DNA from 2 places in the Luteimicrobium sp. DT211 genome. Region 2 is predicted to be linked to the other one. Evidence: riboswitches for the same ligand, from Rfam matches in the RefSeq annotation. Region 2 holds a riboswitch; the other holds the start of a gene.
The links. Region 2 has a riboswitch for S-adenosylmethionine ahead of ACLQ14_RS16120 (LLM class flavin-dependent oxidoreductase). Riboswitches for the same ligand answer to the same signal wherever they lie in the genome.
Positions count from the first base shown of each region.

Region 1: another riboswitch for S-adenosylmethionine. It lies ahead of ACLQ14_RS00510 (methylenetetrahydrofolate reductase); the one in region 2 lies ahead of ACLQ14_RS16120 (LLM class flavin-dependent oxidoreductase).

Region 1 is NZ_JBNCMC010000001.1:105,859-114,342, reverse strand. It holds gene ACLQ14_RS00525 (YdeI/OmpD-associated family protein) at 1-303, opposite strand, end outside; gene ACLQ14_RS00520 (hypothetical protein) at 451-690, shown strand; gene metE (5-methyltetrahydropteroyltriglutamate--homocysteine S-methyltransferase) at 773-3,124, opposite strand; gene ACLQ14_RS00510 (methylenetetrahydrofolate reductase) at 3,121-4,110, opposite strand; SAM riboswitch class I at 4,150-4,253, opposite strand; gene ACLQ14_RS00505 (MerR family transcriptional regulator) at 4,314-5,084, opposite strand; gene ACLQ14_RS00500 (PHP domain-containing protein) at 5,153-6,007, shown strand; gene ACLQ14_RS00495 (NUDIX hydrolase) at 6,017-6,601, shown strand; gene ACLQ14_RS00490 (LacI family DNA-binding transcriptional regulator) at 6,749-7,729, opposite strand; gene ACLQ14_RS00485 (LacI family DNA-binding transcriptional regulator) at 7,726-8,484, opposite strand, start outside.
Region 2 is NZ_JBNCMC010000008.1:31,806-40,289, reverse strand. It holds gene purL (phosphoribosylformylglycinamidine synthase subunit PurL) at 1-748, shown strand, start outside; gene ACLQ14_RS16145 (hypothetical protein) at 791-1,828, shown strand; gene ACLQ14_RS16140 (MDR family MFS transporter) at 1,846-3,279, opposite strand; gene ACLQ14_RS16135 (TetR/AcrR family transcriptional regulator) at 3,368-3,997, shown strand; gene ACLQ14_RS16130 (endonuclease/exonuclease/phosphatase family protein) at 4,052-5,080, shown strand; gene ACLQ14_RS16125 (hypothetical protein) at 5,141-5,536, shown strand; SAM riboswitch class IV at 5,659-5,769, shown strand; gene ACLQ14_RS16120 (LLM class flavin-dependent oxidoreductase) at 6,035-7,192, shown strand; gene ACLQ14_RS16115 (NtaA/DmoA family FMN-dependent monooxygenase) at 7,222-8,484, shown strand, end outside.

The DNA of each region.
Region 1 (8,484 bases), on a different contig from region 2:
CTCGGCGTCGAGCAGCGTCACGGCGTCGACGTTGCGCTGGGACCAGAGCGAGCGGGCCCGACGCGGGGTGAAGCGCTGGAGGAACGTGGCGGCGTCGCGGCCCCGGCGTTGCCCGTCGATCCACCCGCTGCACAGCGCCTCCTCGAGCGCCTGCGCGTACGTGATCGACGTCGGGTCGGTGACGCCCTTCTTCGCCAGGACCAACCAGACGCCGTCGCTCGCGTCCTCGTGGGCAGCGAGCCACGCGCGCCACGCGGCGACGTCGGCGAGGACGAACGGCTCCGGGACCTCCGACCGGCTCATGCGCCCACACTCGCAGCCGCCGGTGACACGAGCGATCTCCAGCGCCCGCTCGTCCTCGTCGACGAGCCCCGCGGCCCTCCTCGGGCGTTCTCCGCCGTCGCGTGAGCGGACGCGACCGGGAGCGGGCGCGGGCGGTAGTTTGGGACCATGACCGCCCCGAACACCCCGGCTCCCACGCACGAGCCGTTCACCGTCACCCGCACCGAGCGCCGCCCCGGCTCCTGGGCGCGGTTCATCCCGCTCTTCGTGCTCTTCGTGCTCGGGGTCTTCCTCCTGGGTGCCGGCGCCTCGTGGGGCGACGGCGAGGGCAACGCGTGGGTCTTCACCCTCGGCCTGGTCGTGACCTGCGCGCCGTTCTTCATCGGGATGAACTTCCAGAAGCGCTGACCGACGTCACCACGGACCAGCCCCGGGCCGGGAGTGCGTCGCCCTCCCGGCCCGGCCGGCTTCGTCCGCGCCCCCTGACGGGTCAGAGCGTCGCGCGCACCTCTCGGGCCGCTGCCACGAGGTGCTCCAGCGACGGCGTGACCTCGGCGTAGCCGCGGGTCTTGAGCCCGCAGTCGGGGTTGACCCACAGGAGCGCCGGGTCGACGGTCTTGACCGCGAGCTCGAGCAGCTCGACGACCTCCTCCGCCGACGGCACGCGCGGGCTGTGGATGTCGTAGACGCCCGGACCGACGCCTCGTCCGAAGCCCTCGTCGCGGAGCTCGGGCAGGATCTCCATCCGTGAGCGCGCCGCCTCGATCGACGTGACGTCGGCGTCGAGGTGGTCGATCGCGCCGATGACCTCGCCGAACTCCGAGTAGCACAGGTGCGTGTGGACCTGGGTGTCCGGACGCACGCCCGCGGTCGCGAGGCGGAACGACCCGACCGACCAGTTGAGGTACGTGCCCTGGTCGGCCTTGCGCAGCGGCAGCAGCTCGCGCAGCGCGGGCTCGTCCACCTGCACGACGGCGATGCCCGCGGCCTCGAGGTCGGCGATCTCGTCGCGCAGGGCCAGGCCGAGCTGGTTCGCGGTCTCCGCGAGCGGCACGTCGTCGCGCACGAACGACCACGCCATGATCGTCACCGGCCCGGTGAGCATGCCCTTGAGCGGCTTCTCGGTGAGCGACTGCGCGTACGTCGTCCAGCGGACCGTCATCGGCTCGGGCCGGGAGACGTCGCCCCACAGGATCGACGGCCGCGTGCAGCGCGAGCCGTACGACTGGACCCAGCCGTTCGACGTCACCGCGAAGCCGTCGAGCAGCTCCGCGAAGTACTGGACCATGTCGTTGCGCTCGGCCTCGCCGTGCACGAGGACGTCGAGGCCCAGCTCCTCCTGGAGCGCGACGACGCGCGCGATCTCGTCGCGCATGGCCTGCTCGTACGCCTCCGTCGCGAGCTCGCCCTTGGCGTGCGCGGCGCGCGCCCGGCGGATGTCGACGGTCTGCGGGAACGACCCGATCGTCGTCGTCGGGAGGGGCGGGAGGGACAGGCGCGAGGCCTGCTCGGCCACGCGCGCGTCGTGCTCGCCGCGCTCGAAGTCGTGGCGCGACAGGGCGGCCGTGCGGGCGCGGACGGCGTCCACGCGGACTCCGGCCGCGTCCCGGCGGGAGGCGACCGCGTCGGACGACGCCCGGACCTCGTCCGCGACCGCCTCGCGGCCCTCGGCGAGGGCGCGCGCGAGCACGGCCACCTCCGCGCCCTTCTGGTCGGCGAACGCGAGCCACGCGTGCAGGTTCGCATCGAGCTGCTCGTCCTGCCAGCGCTCTGCGGCGACGTCGTGGGGGACGTGCTGGAGCGACGTGGACGTGCCGACGACGACGTCCGCCGCCCCGAGCGAGCGCGCCCGGTCGAGCAGGTCGAGCTTCGCGGACAGGTCCGCGCGCCAGATGTTCCGGCCGTCGACGACGCCCGCGACGAGCGTCTTCGACTCGAGCCCGGCCACGGGGCCGTCGGGGAGCGAGCCGCGCACCAGGTCGAGCGCGACCGCCTCGACGTCCGTCGTCGCGACCGCGGGCAGCGCCGCGCCCAGGTCGCCGTACGACGCCTGGAGCAGGATCGCAGGCCGCTGCGTCTCGTCGAGCTCCGTGGCGAGCGCGCGGTACGCCTCGGCGACAGCGGCGTGCACGGCCTCGGGCGTCACGTCCGCGGTGTCGGTCAGGTGGTCGGCGACGAGCCCCGACTCGTCGAGCTGGACCCACGTCGCGCCCGCCTCGCGCAGCTCGCGCAGCAGTCCCGCGTACACGGGCAGCAGGTCGGCCAGGCGGGACAGCGGCGAGAACCCGGCGGGGGCGTCGTCGTCGGGCTTGGCGAGCAGGAGGAAGGTCACCGGCCCGACGACGACCGGCCGCGTCTCGTAGCCCTCGGCCCGGGCCTCGGTCACCTCGGCGACCAGGCGAGACGCGTCGAGCGTGAACGCCGTGCCCGGGCCGATCTCCGGCACGAGGTAGTGGTAGTTCGTGTCGAACCACTTGGTCATCTCGAGCGGGGCTCGCTCGCCGGCGTCGCCGGAGGTCCCACGGGCCGCGGCGAAGTAGGCGTCGAGGCCGGTCAGCCCGTCGAACCGGCGGGGGAGCGCGCCGACGGTCACCGCGGCGTCGAGCACCTGGTCGTAGAAGGAGAAGGTCTCCGGGATCGCTCCGCCCGTGCGGGACAGGCCGAGCTCGGCGAGCCGGGCGCGTGCGCGGGAGCGGAGCGCGGCGGCCTGGGCCTCGAGCTCGCCGGCGTCGGTGCGGCCGGCCCAGAAGGACTCGACGGCCCTCTTGAGCTCACGGTTCGGGCCGATCCGGGGGTAGCCGAGGATCGTGCCGGGAGGAAGTGCGGTACTCATGTCAGTCATCCGTCTCTCTCGGTGGATGCGCTGACCCGCGGCCCTCTGGCCAGGTCCGGCGCTTCGGTCGCGCCGCCGCCGAGGTGGACACCCTCGAGCAGGTCCAGTGCAGCTTCGTGCTTGTTGTACGTATAGATGTGCAGCCCGGGCGCGCCGGCGTCGAGCACCGCCTGGGCGAGCTCGACCGTGCGGGCGACGCCGATGGCGTGGCGTGCCGCGTCGTCGGGCGCGGCCTCGAGCGCGGGGAGCACGTGGCGGGGCACGGGGACGCCGGTGAGCTCCTCGACCCGGTGCAGCCGCCTCGGCTCGGTCATGGGGAGGATGCCGGCGAGGATCGGGATCGTCACGCCCTCGGCGCGCGCCTCGTCGACGAACGCCACGTACTGGTCGGCTTCGTAGAAGAGCTGGGTGATCGCGAAGTCCGCGCCGGCCTGCTGCTTCTCGAGCAGCCGGCGAGCCTCCTGGGCGGGCGTGGTGCCGGCCGCGGGGTTGCCGGCGGGGAACGTCGCGACGGCGATCGTGAGCGGGCGCGCCGCCGACCGCAGCGCGTTGCCCGGGTGGGCGGCGCAGCGCTCGGCCTCGACCTCGCGCAGCAGGGCGACCAGGGCGTCCGACGACGCGAGCCCGTCCGGGTCGGGCTGCCACTCCGGGTGGTTCACGGGCGGGTCGCCGCGCAGCGCCAGGAAGGACCGGACGCCGTCGGACAGGAAGTCGTCGATCACCTCGGCGACGTTGTGCCGCGACGCCCCGACGCAGGTCAGGTGCGCGATCGGCAGGACCGGCGTCTCCCGGAGGAGGCGCGCGACGACCTCGCGGGCCGTGTGCCGGTCGGTGCCCGCCGCGCCGTAGGTCACGGAGATGAAGTCGGGGCGCGCGGCGACGAGCCGCTCGGCCACGCCCCAGAACTTGGGCGCGGCCGACGGGTTGCGCGGCGGCATGAGCTCGAAGCTCACCGTCGGGCGGCTCGACGCCAGGGACGCCAGGGGGACCGTCATGCGGATACCCCGAAAACAATTGCCTCTACGAACACTGTCACTCCATCGGACCTGGCGTTAGCACCCTCGTCCCGCGGGAGGCTTCCGTTGGGGGGTTGCTGCGGTGTCGACGAGCCAGGACTCTCGACCGCTCTGGATGGTGACGTCGATGCTACGCGCCGCTCATCCAGCGGACCAGCGTTCGTCCGGGAAATGAGACGCCGCTACATCCGCCTGGCCTCGACGAACGCCGCCAGAGCATCCCGCACGAGGGTCGCGCCGTCGGGCCCGCCGTACGTCGCCGCGAACCGCGGGTCCGCGACGTACGTCTCCGCCAGCCCCACGACGTACGCGTCCGGCGCACCCGCGCCGTCGGGCGTCCGCGGGGTTCCCGGGATCGAGGAGAGCCACGCCACGTGCTCGCGCGCCAGCTCCTGGGCCTCGTCGGACGTCGGGTCGACGCCCCGCTCGGCCGCCTCCCGCCACGCCGCGATCCGGTCCGCGCTGCGCTGGTGCCAGGCGGCGCGCTCGTCGTCGGACAGCTCGCGCCACCACGTGTCGCTCCGCGTGTACGCGTCCGTGCCCCAGCGCTGCTCGACCTCCTCGCGGTACTGCGTGTGGTCGAAGCCATCGAACATGCGCTCGGCCATCGGTTCCTCCCCGTCCTCGATCGCGGCGACCGTGCGCTCGACCGTGGCGATCTGGCGCGCGACCCGCTCCTGCTCGGCGCGCAGCCACGCGGCGTGGGTGCGCAGGGCACGGACCTCGTCCGGCTGGCTCTCGAGGGCCCGCGCGATCTGCGGCAGCCCGAGACCCAGGTCCCGCAGCAGCAGGATGCGCTGCAGGCGGACCAGGGCGTCGGCGTCGTAGTAGCGGTACCCGTTCGAGCCGATCCGGCTCGGCCGGAGGAGGCCGACGTCGTCGTAGTGACGCAGCGTGCGGCTCGTGGTGCCCGCGAGGCGTGCGACCTCCTGGATCGACCGTTCCGTGCTCATGGGTTCGAGCGTAGAAGTTGACGTCGCGTCAAGGTCAAGCGACGGCCCGCGGTGGCAGGATCGGTGAGATGGAGCTTCCGGCCGACAGCCACGTCCACAGCGAGTGGTCCTGGGACACGGGAGGGCCGGCGTCGGACGCGTTCGGCCGGATGCGTGCCACGTGCGTCCGGGCGGTGCGGATCGGCCTGCCGGCACTCTTCTTCACCGAGCACCTCGACCTGCCGGCCACCTGGCGCGCGGAGCCGCAAGACCTCATGCCGCATCAGCGGGACCTCATCGACGACGGTGGTCGCGTCGACTTCGCCCCGCTCGACGCCGCTGGCTACCTCGAGGCCGTCGACCGCGTGCGGCACGACTTCCCCGGTCTGCGCGTGCACACCGGCGTCGAGCTGGGGCAGCCCCACCGGGTCGCCGCCCAGGTCGGCCGGTACATCGACCTGAGCCTGGTCGACCGGGTCCTCGGCTCTCTCCACACTCTCGACCTCGGCGACGGACCGGCCGAGCCCAGCACGCTCTTCCGGGAGCACGACCCGGCGACCGTGATGACCGCGTACCTCGCCGAGGCCCAGGTCATGGTCGAGGACTCCGACGACTTCGAGGTCGTCACTCACCTCGACTACGCGGTCCGGCTGTGGCCGACGGACTCCGCGGGGCCGTTCGACCCGCGCGCGTTCGAGGACGAGCTCCGGGCGGCGATGCGTGCGATCGCCGGGTCCGGCCGGGCCCTCGAGATGAACACGCGGCGACTGTGGCCGTGGATGCCGCAGTGGTGGGCCGAGGAGGGCGGCAGGACGGTGACCTTCGGCAGCGACGCCCACACCCCCGACGCGCTCGCCGGGAACTTCCCGGAAGCCACCGCGATGCTCGAACACCTCGGCTTCACGCCCGGGAGCACGCCCGAGGACTTCTGGGTGCGCCGCTAGGGTCGAGCGGTGAGTGTCCCCACCGCCCTCCCTGCCGCCGATCTGTCCCAGACCCTGCGCACCTGGCCCGCGCCCGACGACGACCAGTCGGCCCTCCGCGACGCGTACCTCGCGTTCTTGGCCGAGCGGGGCGAGGGGGCGGCCCGGCGCGACGGCGGGCCCGAGCACCTCACGGCCAGCACGTTCGTGCTCTCCGAGGACCTGACGCGCGTGCTGCTCTGCTACCACCGCAAGGGGCAGTTCTGGGTGCAGCTCGGCGGGCACGTCGAGCCGACCGACGCGTCCCTGCCCGAGGCTGCGCTGCGCGAGGTCCGCGAGGAGTCGGGGCTGGTCGACGTCCGCCTCGTCACGACCGAGCCCGCCGACCTCAACCGGCACGAGCTCGCCGGTGCGTTCGGTGCGTGCCGTGCGCACTGGGACGTCGGGTACGTGGCGTTCGCGTCACCCGCCGAGACGGTGGTGGTCAGCGACGAGAGCGAGGACGTCCGGTGGTTCGACGTCGACGCGCTTCCGGGCGAGGTCCCCGAGAACCTGCCCTCGCGGGTCGCCTACGGCGTGGGGCGAGCGAGGGCGGCGCTCAGCGCCCGGCCCTGAGGCCGTCACCGGCCAGCGCGTCCCACGCGTCGTCCTCGACCTGCGCCGTGGCGAGGACCCCGGGAGAAATGCGGGCGATCTCCTGCGCGAGTCGATCGAAGCGTGTCTACCTGGTCAGCATGGCGCCGGCTCGTGCGAGGCATCGGATCAGGTGACGGTCGGCTGGGGTGCGGCGGTGGACTCGCGCACCACGAGCTGCGTGGGTAGTGCGGTCGGCACGGTCCCGGGCCGCAGCAGGACGTCGACCGCGAGCTCGGCGCCGCGGGCCCGCGGCACGGACACGCTGGTCAGCGGGTTCGCGAGGGTCGCGACGTCGAGGCCGTCGAAGCCGATCACGCTCATGCGGTCCGGCACGACGACGCCGCGTGCCGTGAGCCGGGAGACGAGCCCGAGCGCGGTGATGTCGTTGTAGGCGATGACGGCGGTGCTGCCGGTCGCGAGGAGCGCGTCGGCGACGGACACGCCGCCCTCGAACTGGTCGGCGACCGGCCCCAGCACGACCCTCGCCGGCTCGGCGACCTCCGCCTCGTACGCGCTCAGGCGGGCCCGGGCGTTCCAGGAGCCGGCGGGGCCGGACACGTACGCGATCCGCGGGTGCCCGAGCGCGCGCAGGTGCGAGACGGCCTGCCGCATCCCGTCGTGCAGGTCCGCGGTCACGCTGGGCAGGCCCGGCACCTCCCGGTGCAGGACCACGGTCGGGACGCCCTGCAGAGCGGCGACGAGGCGTTCGTCCTCGGCCCACGGGGAGCACAGCACGAACCCGTCCACGTCGCGGCGCATCATCTCGATCGCCTCGATCTCCGCCTCGGCGGACAGGTTCGTGTCGGCGATGTAGACGGCGTGCCCGCGCCCGCGCGCCCGGTTCTGGGCACCCTTGGCGATCTCCGCGAAGAACGGGTTGCGCAGGTCGGGGACGAGGAGCCCGAGCGCGTTCGTCCGACCCGTCGAGAGGTTCCGGGCGGCGCTGTTGGTGCGGTAGCCGAGGCGCGCGGCGGCCTCTTCGACGCGCCGTCGGGTCGCGTCGCTCACCGTCCCCTGGGGTGTCAGGGCTCGGGAGACCGTCGAGGCGGAGACGCCGAGGTCCGCGGCGACGTCGTGGATGGTCGCGCGGCCGCTGCGGGCGTTCATGCCGCGCGCTCCGGGGCGGCCACCGCGCGCGTGCTCTGTCGGACGACGAGGTGGGTCGGCAGGACGACGGCGCGGTCGGGGACCGGGCGTCCCTCGATCAGGTCGACGAGCATGTCCACCCCCGCGCGTGCCGACGACACGAGCGGCTGGGCGACCGTGGTCAGCGCGGGCGTCGCCATGGCAGCGACCGGGACGTCGTCGAACCCGACGACGCTCACGTCCCCGGGCACGCGCACGCCGCGTGCGGCGAGCCGGTGCAGCAGCCCGAGCGCCACGACGTCGTTGAACGCGAGGACCGCGGTGGCGCCGCTCGCGACCACCAGGTCGCCGCCGGCGACGCCGCCCTCGAACCGCGCCGGCACCTGGCCCACGGTCCTGATCGCGACGCCCGGGGGGAGGTCCAGCGCGTCGAGCGCGGTGCGCCGGAGCTGGGCGGACCAGGACTCCTGCGGGCCGTCGAGGTAGGCGATGTCCCGGTGGCCGAGCGCGACGAGATTGTCGACGAGCAGCCCCACGCCTTGGGCGACGTCGCTGATCACGTAGGGCACGTCGTCGCTCGTGTGGTGGAGGAGCACCGTCGGGCCCTGGGAGGTGAGGCTGCCGAGCTGGTCCTCGGGCGTGCGCGGCGTGCACAGCAGGCTGCCGTCCACCCGGTCCGCGAACGACTCGAGCATCTCGCTCTCGGCCCGCGGGTCGTCGTCGGTGTCGGCGACGAGCACGAGGTAGCCGAGCTCGTGCGCCCGAGCCTGGGCCCC
Region 2 (8,484 bases):
CATGTGGCAGCTCGTCGAGGCGATCGAGGGCCTCGCCGACGCGTGCCGCGAGCTCGGCGTCCCCGTCACGGGCGGCAACGTGTCGCTCTACAACGGCACCGGCGAGCCCGGCCAGATCGACTCGTCCATCCACCCCACCCCGGTCGTCGGCGTGCTCGGCGTGCTCGACGACGTCGCCCGCGTCACGCCGTCGGGCTGGCGCACGCCCGGCGAGACGATCTACCTGCTCGGCACCACGCGCGCCGAGCTCGACGGGTCCGCGTGGGCCGACGTCGCGTACGCGCACCTCGGCGGCGTGCCGCCGCGGGTCGACCTGGGCGCCGAGCGGGCGCTCGCGGACGTGCTCGTGCAGGGCGCGCGCGACGAGTTCGTCGAGGCCGCGCACGACCTGTCGGAGGGCGGGCTCGTCCAGGGGCTGCTCGAGGCGAGCCTGCGGTTCGGGGTCGGGGCGCGCGTGTCGATCGACGCGCTGCGTGAGCGGGACGGCGTCACGGCGTTCGAGGCGCTGTTCTCCGAGTCGACCGGGCGGGCGCTCGTGGCCGTGCCCCGCGGCGAGGAGCAGCGGCTCGTCGACGCGTGCACCGCGCGCGGCGTCCCCGTCCTCAAGCTGGGCGTCGTCGGCTCGGCCGAGCCTGAGTCCGGGGCGGGGGACGCGGAGGAGTCGCTCGTCGTCGACGGGCTGTTCACCGTGCCGCTCGGCGAGGCGCGCGAGGCGTTCGAGGGCACGCTGCCCGCGATCTTCGGCTGACGTCCGGCACCTGACCGGATCGCGCGCGGCGAGGAGGCCGGCATGGGGTTGTTCGGGAGGCGGCGTGCCGCGGACCCGTCGTCGTGGGACGAGCTGTGGGAGGCGCTCGCGCCGCTCGGCGGTCGGCTGACGCCCGAGGCGGTCGCGCGGTGGGAGGACGTCGTCGCGACCTCGCCGCCCGCGTTCCTCGAGGCCGCCTCGGAGCAGCTCGGCTACGCGTACCGGCTCCTCGGGACGGAGGCGCACGCGCGGGAGATCGAGCACGGCGCGTTCGCCGGCACGGGGGAGCCCTTCGCCGCGGGACGCTTCGCGCGGGTCGTCGACGCGGTCGTCGCGGCGGGCCCGGAGGCGGTCGCGCGCGTCGCCGCCGACCCGGGCGCGATCCGCTCGTACGCCACCGCGGTGCCGCTCCTCGACCCGGTCCTCGCCTACCGCGGCGCGGGGCCCGTGACGCTCGCGGTCGAGCTCGGCCGGGCGCGCGAGCGGTCGAGCTTCGAGCGGGGCGCCGAGCTGCGCGCGCCCCGGGCCGCCCGGCGCGCGGTCCTCTCGCCCACCGACCTCGACAAGGACGCTATGAAGGCGTGGCCGAGCCTCGCGGGCCGGAAGCCCGAGCGCGCCTGGGCGGGGATAGCGGACCCCGAGGAGCCGTGGCTCGACGTCGACGCGTCGAACCTCGACGACACCCCCGGCGTGTGGGCCGACCCCGAGGCCTTCGCCGAGGGCCGGAAGATCCTCGACGCGCCCGGAAGCTGGTTCACGGCGGGAGCCGCGGCCGCGGAACGGCTCTTCGTCGCCCTCGGACCGGACGGCCTCGGCGTGGAGGCGCGGGCGTCGTCGGTGGGGCTCGTGTCGCTCGAGCTGCAGCGGCCGGGCGACGGCGCCGAGCCCCGCACCGAGGCGGAGCAGTCGGTGGAGGTGCTGACCGTGCCGGTCACGGTCGACGCCGGCGACGAGGCCGTGTCGGGGGCGGAGGCGCGCGCCGACGTGCTCGTCCGCGCCTGCGCGCGCCGCCTGCTCGAGCTCCCGCTCGTCGCGACGCCACAGAACCTGGAGACCTTGGCCCGACTCGCCGGAGGCTGAGACGGCCGCGCGGTCCGTCACCGGCGCGCCACCACCTTGCCCGGCAGCACGAGGGCCGGGACGAGCGCCACCAACGTCAGGGCGACCGCGGCCCAGAACGCACCCCGGAAGGCACGGGTCGTGCCGTCGTCGAGCAGGGACTGCAGGACGACCGCGACGATCGCGGTCCCGAACGACGCGCCGACCTGCTGGGCGATGCGGGTGTTCATGGTGGCGTGCGGGATGTCCTCGCGCGGGACGTCCTGGTAGGCGACCGCCATGGGCGGGATGATCACGGCGCCGATCCCGACGCCGCGGACCAGCAGCACGACCCCGAGCCACCAGAGGCTCGTCGCCGGTCCGGCGAACGCGAACGGGATCGTCGCGACCGCGGCGAGCACGAAGCTGCCGATCGTGACGGCGCGCGCGCCGAAGCGCTCGACCAGGCTTCCGGCGACGAACCGGGCGGCGAGAGCCCCGACGCCCTGCGGGATCATCAGCAGCCCGGCTGCGAGCACGCTCTCGCCTCGCAGGAGCTGGTAGTAGAGCGGCAGCAGGAACATCGCGGCGTACATGGCGGCTCCGGCGGTGAACAGGACCGCGGACGCGCCGCCGAGCGACCTCAGGCCGAGCAGCCGGATGTCGACGACCGGCTGGGTCGCGCCGGGGTGGAGCGCCCGCGCGACGAACGCGCCGAGCAGCAGGACGCCCGCCACGAGCGGCACGAGGACGCCGGGGTGCCACGGCCCGCCGTCCTGGGCGAGCTGTGACAGCCCGAGCAGGATCCCGGTGAGCGCCGGCGCGAGCAGGGCCAGCCCGACGACGTCGAGCCGGGCGCGGCCCCCGCCCGGGGCCGGGCGGTCGGCGGGGAGGAACTTCCACGCGAGCACGAGCCCGACGGCAACGAGCGGGACGTTCACGAGGAACAGCCACCGCCAGCTCAGCGCGTCGAGGATCACGCCGCCGATCACGGGGCCGAGGATCGGGCCGAGGGCGATCGGCATGCTCACGGCAGCCATGAGGCGGCTGCTGACCCGGCCGCCGGCGGCGCGGACGGCGAGCGTCTGCATGAGCGGGAAGATCAGGCCGCCGCCGAGGCCCTGCACCACGCGGAACGCGATCAGGCTCGTGTCGTCCCACGCCACGGCGCACAGCACCGAGCCGGCGACGAACAGCAGGAGCGCGGCCATCCAGACGCGTCTGCCGCCCCACCGGGCCTCCGCCCAGCCGGTCACGGGGATCGCGACGGCCATCGCGAGCAGGTAGCCCGTGGTGACCCACTGGATCGTGGACGTGGTCGACCCCAGGTCGACGGTCAGCGTGTGGATCGCGAGCGTGACCATCGTCGAGTCGAGGATCGCGGCGATCCCGCCGACGACGAGCGCGAGGAGCGCGTGGCGCACCGCCGGCGGGATCGCGGTGCTCGGTGCAGCGTCCGGCGTGGGGGTCGGCACCGCGGCGGTCTGGGTCATCGTCCAGCCTCTCTCGTAAGAGTTGAATCCTTCTCTTATGAGGCTAGGCGCGGTTGCTAAGAAAGGCAACCCTCTCTAATCTGGGAGCGTGTCGACCGAACCCGTCCGACGTCGCCGCCGAGGCGCCGAGCTCGAGGCCGCCCTGCTCGACGCCGCGTGGGACGAGCTGACCGACGTCGGCTACGCGCGGCTCACCATGGAATCCGTCGCGGCGCGTGCGGAGACCGGGGTCGCGGTCCTCTACCGGCGCTGGGCCAACAAGGACGAGCTCACGCTCGCGGCGCTCGAGCACCGCCGCACCACCACCCGGGCCGACCTCCCCGACACCGGCAGCCTCCGGGGTGACCTCCTCGCGGCGCTGCGGAGCATGAGCGAGTCGAACGCGGCGTTCTGGGTCGTCGTGACGGGGGCGGCCTTCTCGGGCTTTCTCGCCGAGAGCGGGCTGACCCCGGGCCAGGTGCGCGAGCGGATCCTCGGCGAGGGGGCGGCTCGCCGCGTCGACGCGCTCTACCGGCGGGCGCACGAGCGCGGCGAGATCGACCTCGACCGCATCCCGACCGCCGTCCTCACCCTGCCGTTCGACCTCGTGCGGCACGACCTGCTCATGGCCCTCGCGCCGCTGAAGCCGGCGCGGGTCCGCGCCATCGTCGACGAGCTGTTCCTGCCCCTCGTTGCGCACTACGGCGGAGGTTCGGGAGAGGTTCCGGGCGGGGCCTGAGCGCGGGCCCACCGGAGGCGGATCGCGGGTGTGTGGCGGCCTACGCTCCTCGCCATGGACGACGTTGCCGCAGGTCAGGACCTGCAGTCCCGCGCCGGACGGGGCCGGGCGGCGGCCGCCGGGGCGCTCGCGCTGCTGCTCGCGCCCGCCGTCGTCGTCACGCTCGCACGCGCGGTCGGGTACGACCGCCGGACGCCGTTCGCACAGCTCGTGAGCGTCACGCCCTGGTTCGGGGCGTGGGCGCTGCTCGTGGGCCTCGTCGCCCTGGCCGTGGCGCTCCTCGCCCGCCCGCGCCGCGCCCTGCTCGTCGTGGCGGGCGTGGCGGGGTTGGTCGTCGTCGTGCAGGCCGTGTGGTGGGCGCCGCTGACGACCGCCGGCCCCGCGCCCGACGCCGCCGCCCCGGCGCTGCGGGTCATGACGGTCAACGCGTTCCTCGGCCGGGCGGACGCGGACGCCGTCGTGCGGACCGTACGCGACCAGCACGTCCAGGTCCTCGCCGTCGAGGAGCTGAGCGCCGGGCTGCTCGACCGGCTCCACGACGCGGGCCTCGACGAGGCGCTGCCGCACCGGGTGACCGGCTCGGTCGGCACCGGGAACCGGGGGAGCGGGCTGTGGTCCGCGCTGCCCCTGACCGACACGGACGCGGGCGAGGACACCTGGTTCGCCATGCCGTCGGCGACCGTCGCCGTCGGGTCGGCGGGGGCGCCCGTCCGCGTCACTGCCGTCCACACCGTGCCGCCGTCCGTGGGCTCGACGTCGATCTGGACGTCCGACCTCCGCGCGGTCCGGGACCGCTTGGCGGGCGGCACGACGGCGCAGCTCGCGCTCGGCGACTTCAACGCGACCCGCGACCACGCGGCGTTCCGTGCCGTGCTGGGGGACCGGTTCGCCGACGCCGCGGACCTCGGCGGCCGGGCGACCTTCACGTGGCCCACGAACCGCGCGTTCCCGCCCCTCGTCGGCATCGACCACGTCGTCGCGGACCGGGCGGACGCCGTCAGGGACGTCCGGACGGTCCGCGTCCGGGGCTCGGACCATGCCGCGCTCCTCGCCACCGTCGTGTTCGCGACGCCGAACGAGTGACGCGGGTCACATCGGACTCGTAGACTCGAGAGCACAGGGGCGGACCGAAGGCGGTCACCGATGAGCACGGTGCACGATCTCTGGCGGCGGGTCACCCGGCGTCGCCATGCGGAGGACGGGCACGGCCCCGACCGGGCCGGTCGCCTCTCCGCCGTCGAGGTCGAGGCCGTCGAGATCGACCCCCTCGCCACCCTCGACGTCCAGTTCCGGCTCGCGCTCGCGGCGGCCGAGGTCCGGCGCATCGAGGCCGACCCGGCGCTGTACGCGCGGGCGCACCACTGGCGGGCCGCGGTGCTCGCGTACGACGCGCTGCTGCGTGAGGCGTGCCGGCTCGCGGGCGTCGACGACGAGGACGTCGTGGACCCGCCCGCCCCGCTCGATGCCGACGCGCCGCGCGCCCAGGAGGCCCGGCTCCACGAGGAGCTCGAGCTGACGTCGCGCGGCTGGAGCTGGTGAGGTCTCGCACTGCGAGACGGTGTGACGGCTTCCAATCTGCACCCGGACTCACTCGTCCACCTGGCGGGACGGACGGGCGATCCTTCTTGACCAAATCGATCAAGATTCCTACGGTCGTGCCAGGTCAAGAGTTCCAGCCATCGGCCCCGGCCGGCTGGACGGCAACCCCGCGCGCCGCGGGGTGCCCCGGGTGATGACCTGGTCCCCGCGAACGACGGGGGCAACCTGCGCAGGCCCGAAGGGCCAGGAGGAGACATGACCACGATGCCCCGCCTCTCTGCCGTCGCTCCCCGGATCCGCGCCGCGCACCGCGCGGCGTGTTGTCGCGCGACGCACCGTCGCCCGCGCGACTGAGCCGCCCCTCCACCGCTCTGGCACCACCGCTCACGCGACCATCGCCGTCGGGCCGACGGCGCCCGGTCCTCACCCTCCCCACCCCAGCCCGCCGCGGGTGCCGCACGCCTCCGCGCGCCCGGGCGCCCCCGACCAGGAGTCCTCATGTCCTCTTCGTCCCCCCGACACCTCCACCTGGGCGTCGACCTCACCGACGTCGGCGCGCACGCCGGCGTCTGGCGCGCCGAGGGTCCCGTCGCGCCCCGCCCCTTCGACGCGGCGCGGCTCGCGGGCCTCGTGGCGACTGCGCAGCACGGGTTGCTGGACTTCGCGCTCTTCGACGACGCGTTCACCCTCCGGCCGCAGCGCGGGGCCTCGCTCCAGGGCCGGCTCGACGCGGCGCTCGTGAGCGCCCGGCTCGCCCCGCGGTCCGCCGGGATCGGGCTGGTCGCGACCGTCGACACCACGCACACCGAGCCGTTCCACGTCTCCAAGGCGATCTCGACCATCGACCACGTCTCCGCCGGACGCGCGGCGTGGCAGGTCGGCTGGTCGACGGACGCGGCGTCCGCCGCGGCGTTCGGGCGCCGCCCCGCCCCCGACGAGGTCGACGCGCTGCGCGAGGCCGAGGAGGCGATCGAGGTCGTCGAGCGGCTCTGGGACTCCTGGGAGGACGACGCCGAGATCCGGGACGAGGCGACCCACCGGTTCGTCGACCGCGACAAGCTCCACTACGTCGACTTCGAGGGCGTGCACTTCGCCGTCAAGGGCCCGTCGATCACGCCGCGCTCGCCGCAGGGCCGGCCCCCGGTCGTCGTCCGCGCCGACTCGCCGCTGAGCCTCGACCTCGCGGGCCGCCGGGCCGACGTCGTGCGCGTGCGGGCGACCCAGCGCGACGACGCGAGGGCCGTGCGCGAGGAGGTCCGCGAGATCGCCCGCGAGGCCGGGCGCGACCCCGATGCGGTGCGCGTGCTCGTGGACCTGGGGGCCGTCGTCGGGCAGGACCGGCGCAGCGCGCAGGAGCGGCTCGACCTCCTCGCGGAGCTGGGCGGCGACCGCGGCGGCCTGCCCGAGGGAGGGCTCACGCACGTCGGGACCGCCGTCGACCTCGCCGACCTCCTCGAGGACTGGTTCGACGCCGGCGCCGCCGACGGCTTCACGCTCCGGCCCGCGTCCCTCGACACCGACCTGCGGGCGATCGTCGGCGGGACCGTCCCCGTCCTCCAGGCCGACGGCGTCTTCCGTCAGGCGTACCCCGGGACCACGCTGCGCGACTCGCTCGGGCTGCCCCGGCCCGCGAGCCGCTACGCCGCCGCCCAGTGACCCCCTCGCGCAACCGGAGACCCGCCACCATGACCGCCGAGAGCACCAGCCGCCCCCGCAAGCAGATCCACCTGGGTGTCCACTTCCCGGGCGTGAACAGCACGACCGTCTGGACCGACCCCCGGTCGGGCAGCCAGATCGACTTCTCGTCCTTCGAGCACCTCGCCCGCAAGGCCGAGGAGGCCAAGCTCGACTTCTTCTTCCTCGCCGAGGGCCTGCGCCTGCGCGAGCACAAGGGACGGATCCACGACCTCGACGTCGTCGGCCGGCCCGACACCCTGCCCGTCCTCGCGGCGCTCGCCGCGGTGACCGACCGGATCGGCCTCGCGGGCACCATCAACACGACGTTCAACGAGCCGTTCGAGCTCGCCCGCCAGTTCGCGACCCTCGACATCCTGTCCGAGGGGCGCGCGGCGTGGAACCTCGTGACCAGCTCCGACGCCTTCACGGGCGAGAACTTCCGCCGCGGCGGCTACCTCGACCACGCGGACCGGTACCGGCGGGCGGCGGAGGTCGTCGAGGTCGCGCGCACGCTCTGGGACTCGTGGGACGAGGACGGCCCGCGGCCGTTCGAGCACACGGGCCCCCAGTTCGCCGTCCGGGGGACGTTCACGACGCCGCGCGGCCCGCAGGGCCACCCCGTCCTGTTCCAGGCGGGCGACTCGGGCGAGGGACGCGACTTCGCGGCCGCGACGGCCGACGTCATCTTCTCGATGCACTCGACCTTCGAGGACGGCCAGGCGTTCTACCAGGACGTCAAGGCGCGGGTCGAGGCGAACGGCCGCGAGCGCGACGCCCTGAAGATCATCCCGGCGACGACGGTCACGATCGGTGACACCGCAGCAGAGGCCGAGGAGCTGGCCCGCGAGGTCCGGCTCGCCCAGGTCCCCGGCCCGACGGCGATCGCGTTCCTCGAGCAGGTCTGGGGCCGCGACCTCACGTCCTACGACCCCGAGGGCCCGCTGCCCGACGTCGAGCCCGACTACGAGAACCAGGCCATCACGCGCGGCCGGGTGCGGCACGCCGACCCGCGCGAGGTCGCCCGGACGTGGCGCGGGCTCGCCGACGCGAACGGCTGGTCGATCCGCGAGCTCGTCCTGCAGCTCACCTCGCGCGGCGGGTTCGTCGGCACCCCGACCCGCGTCGCCGACGAGATCGACCGGTTCGTCCAGGAGGACGCGAGCGACGGCTTCATCCTCGTGCCCCACCTCACGCCTCACGGGCTCGACGACGTGCTGGACCGCGTCGTCCCGCTGCTGCAGGAGCGGGGCTCGTTCCGCTCCGAGTACGCG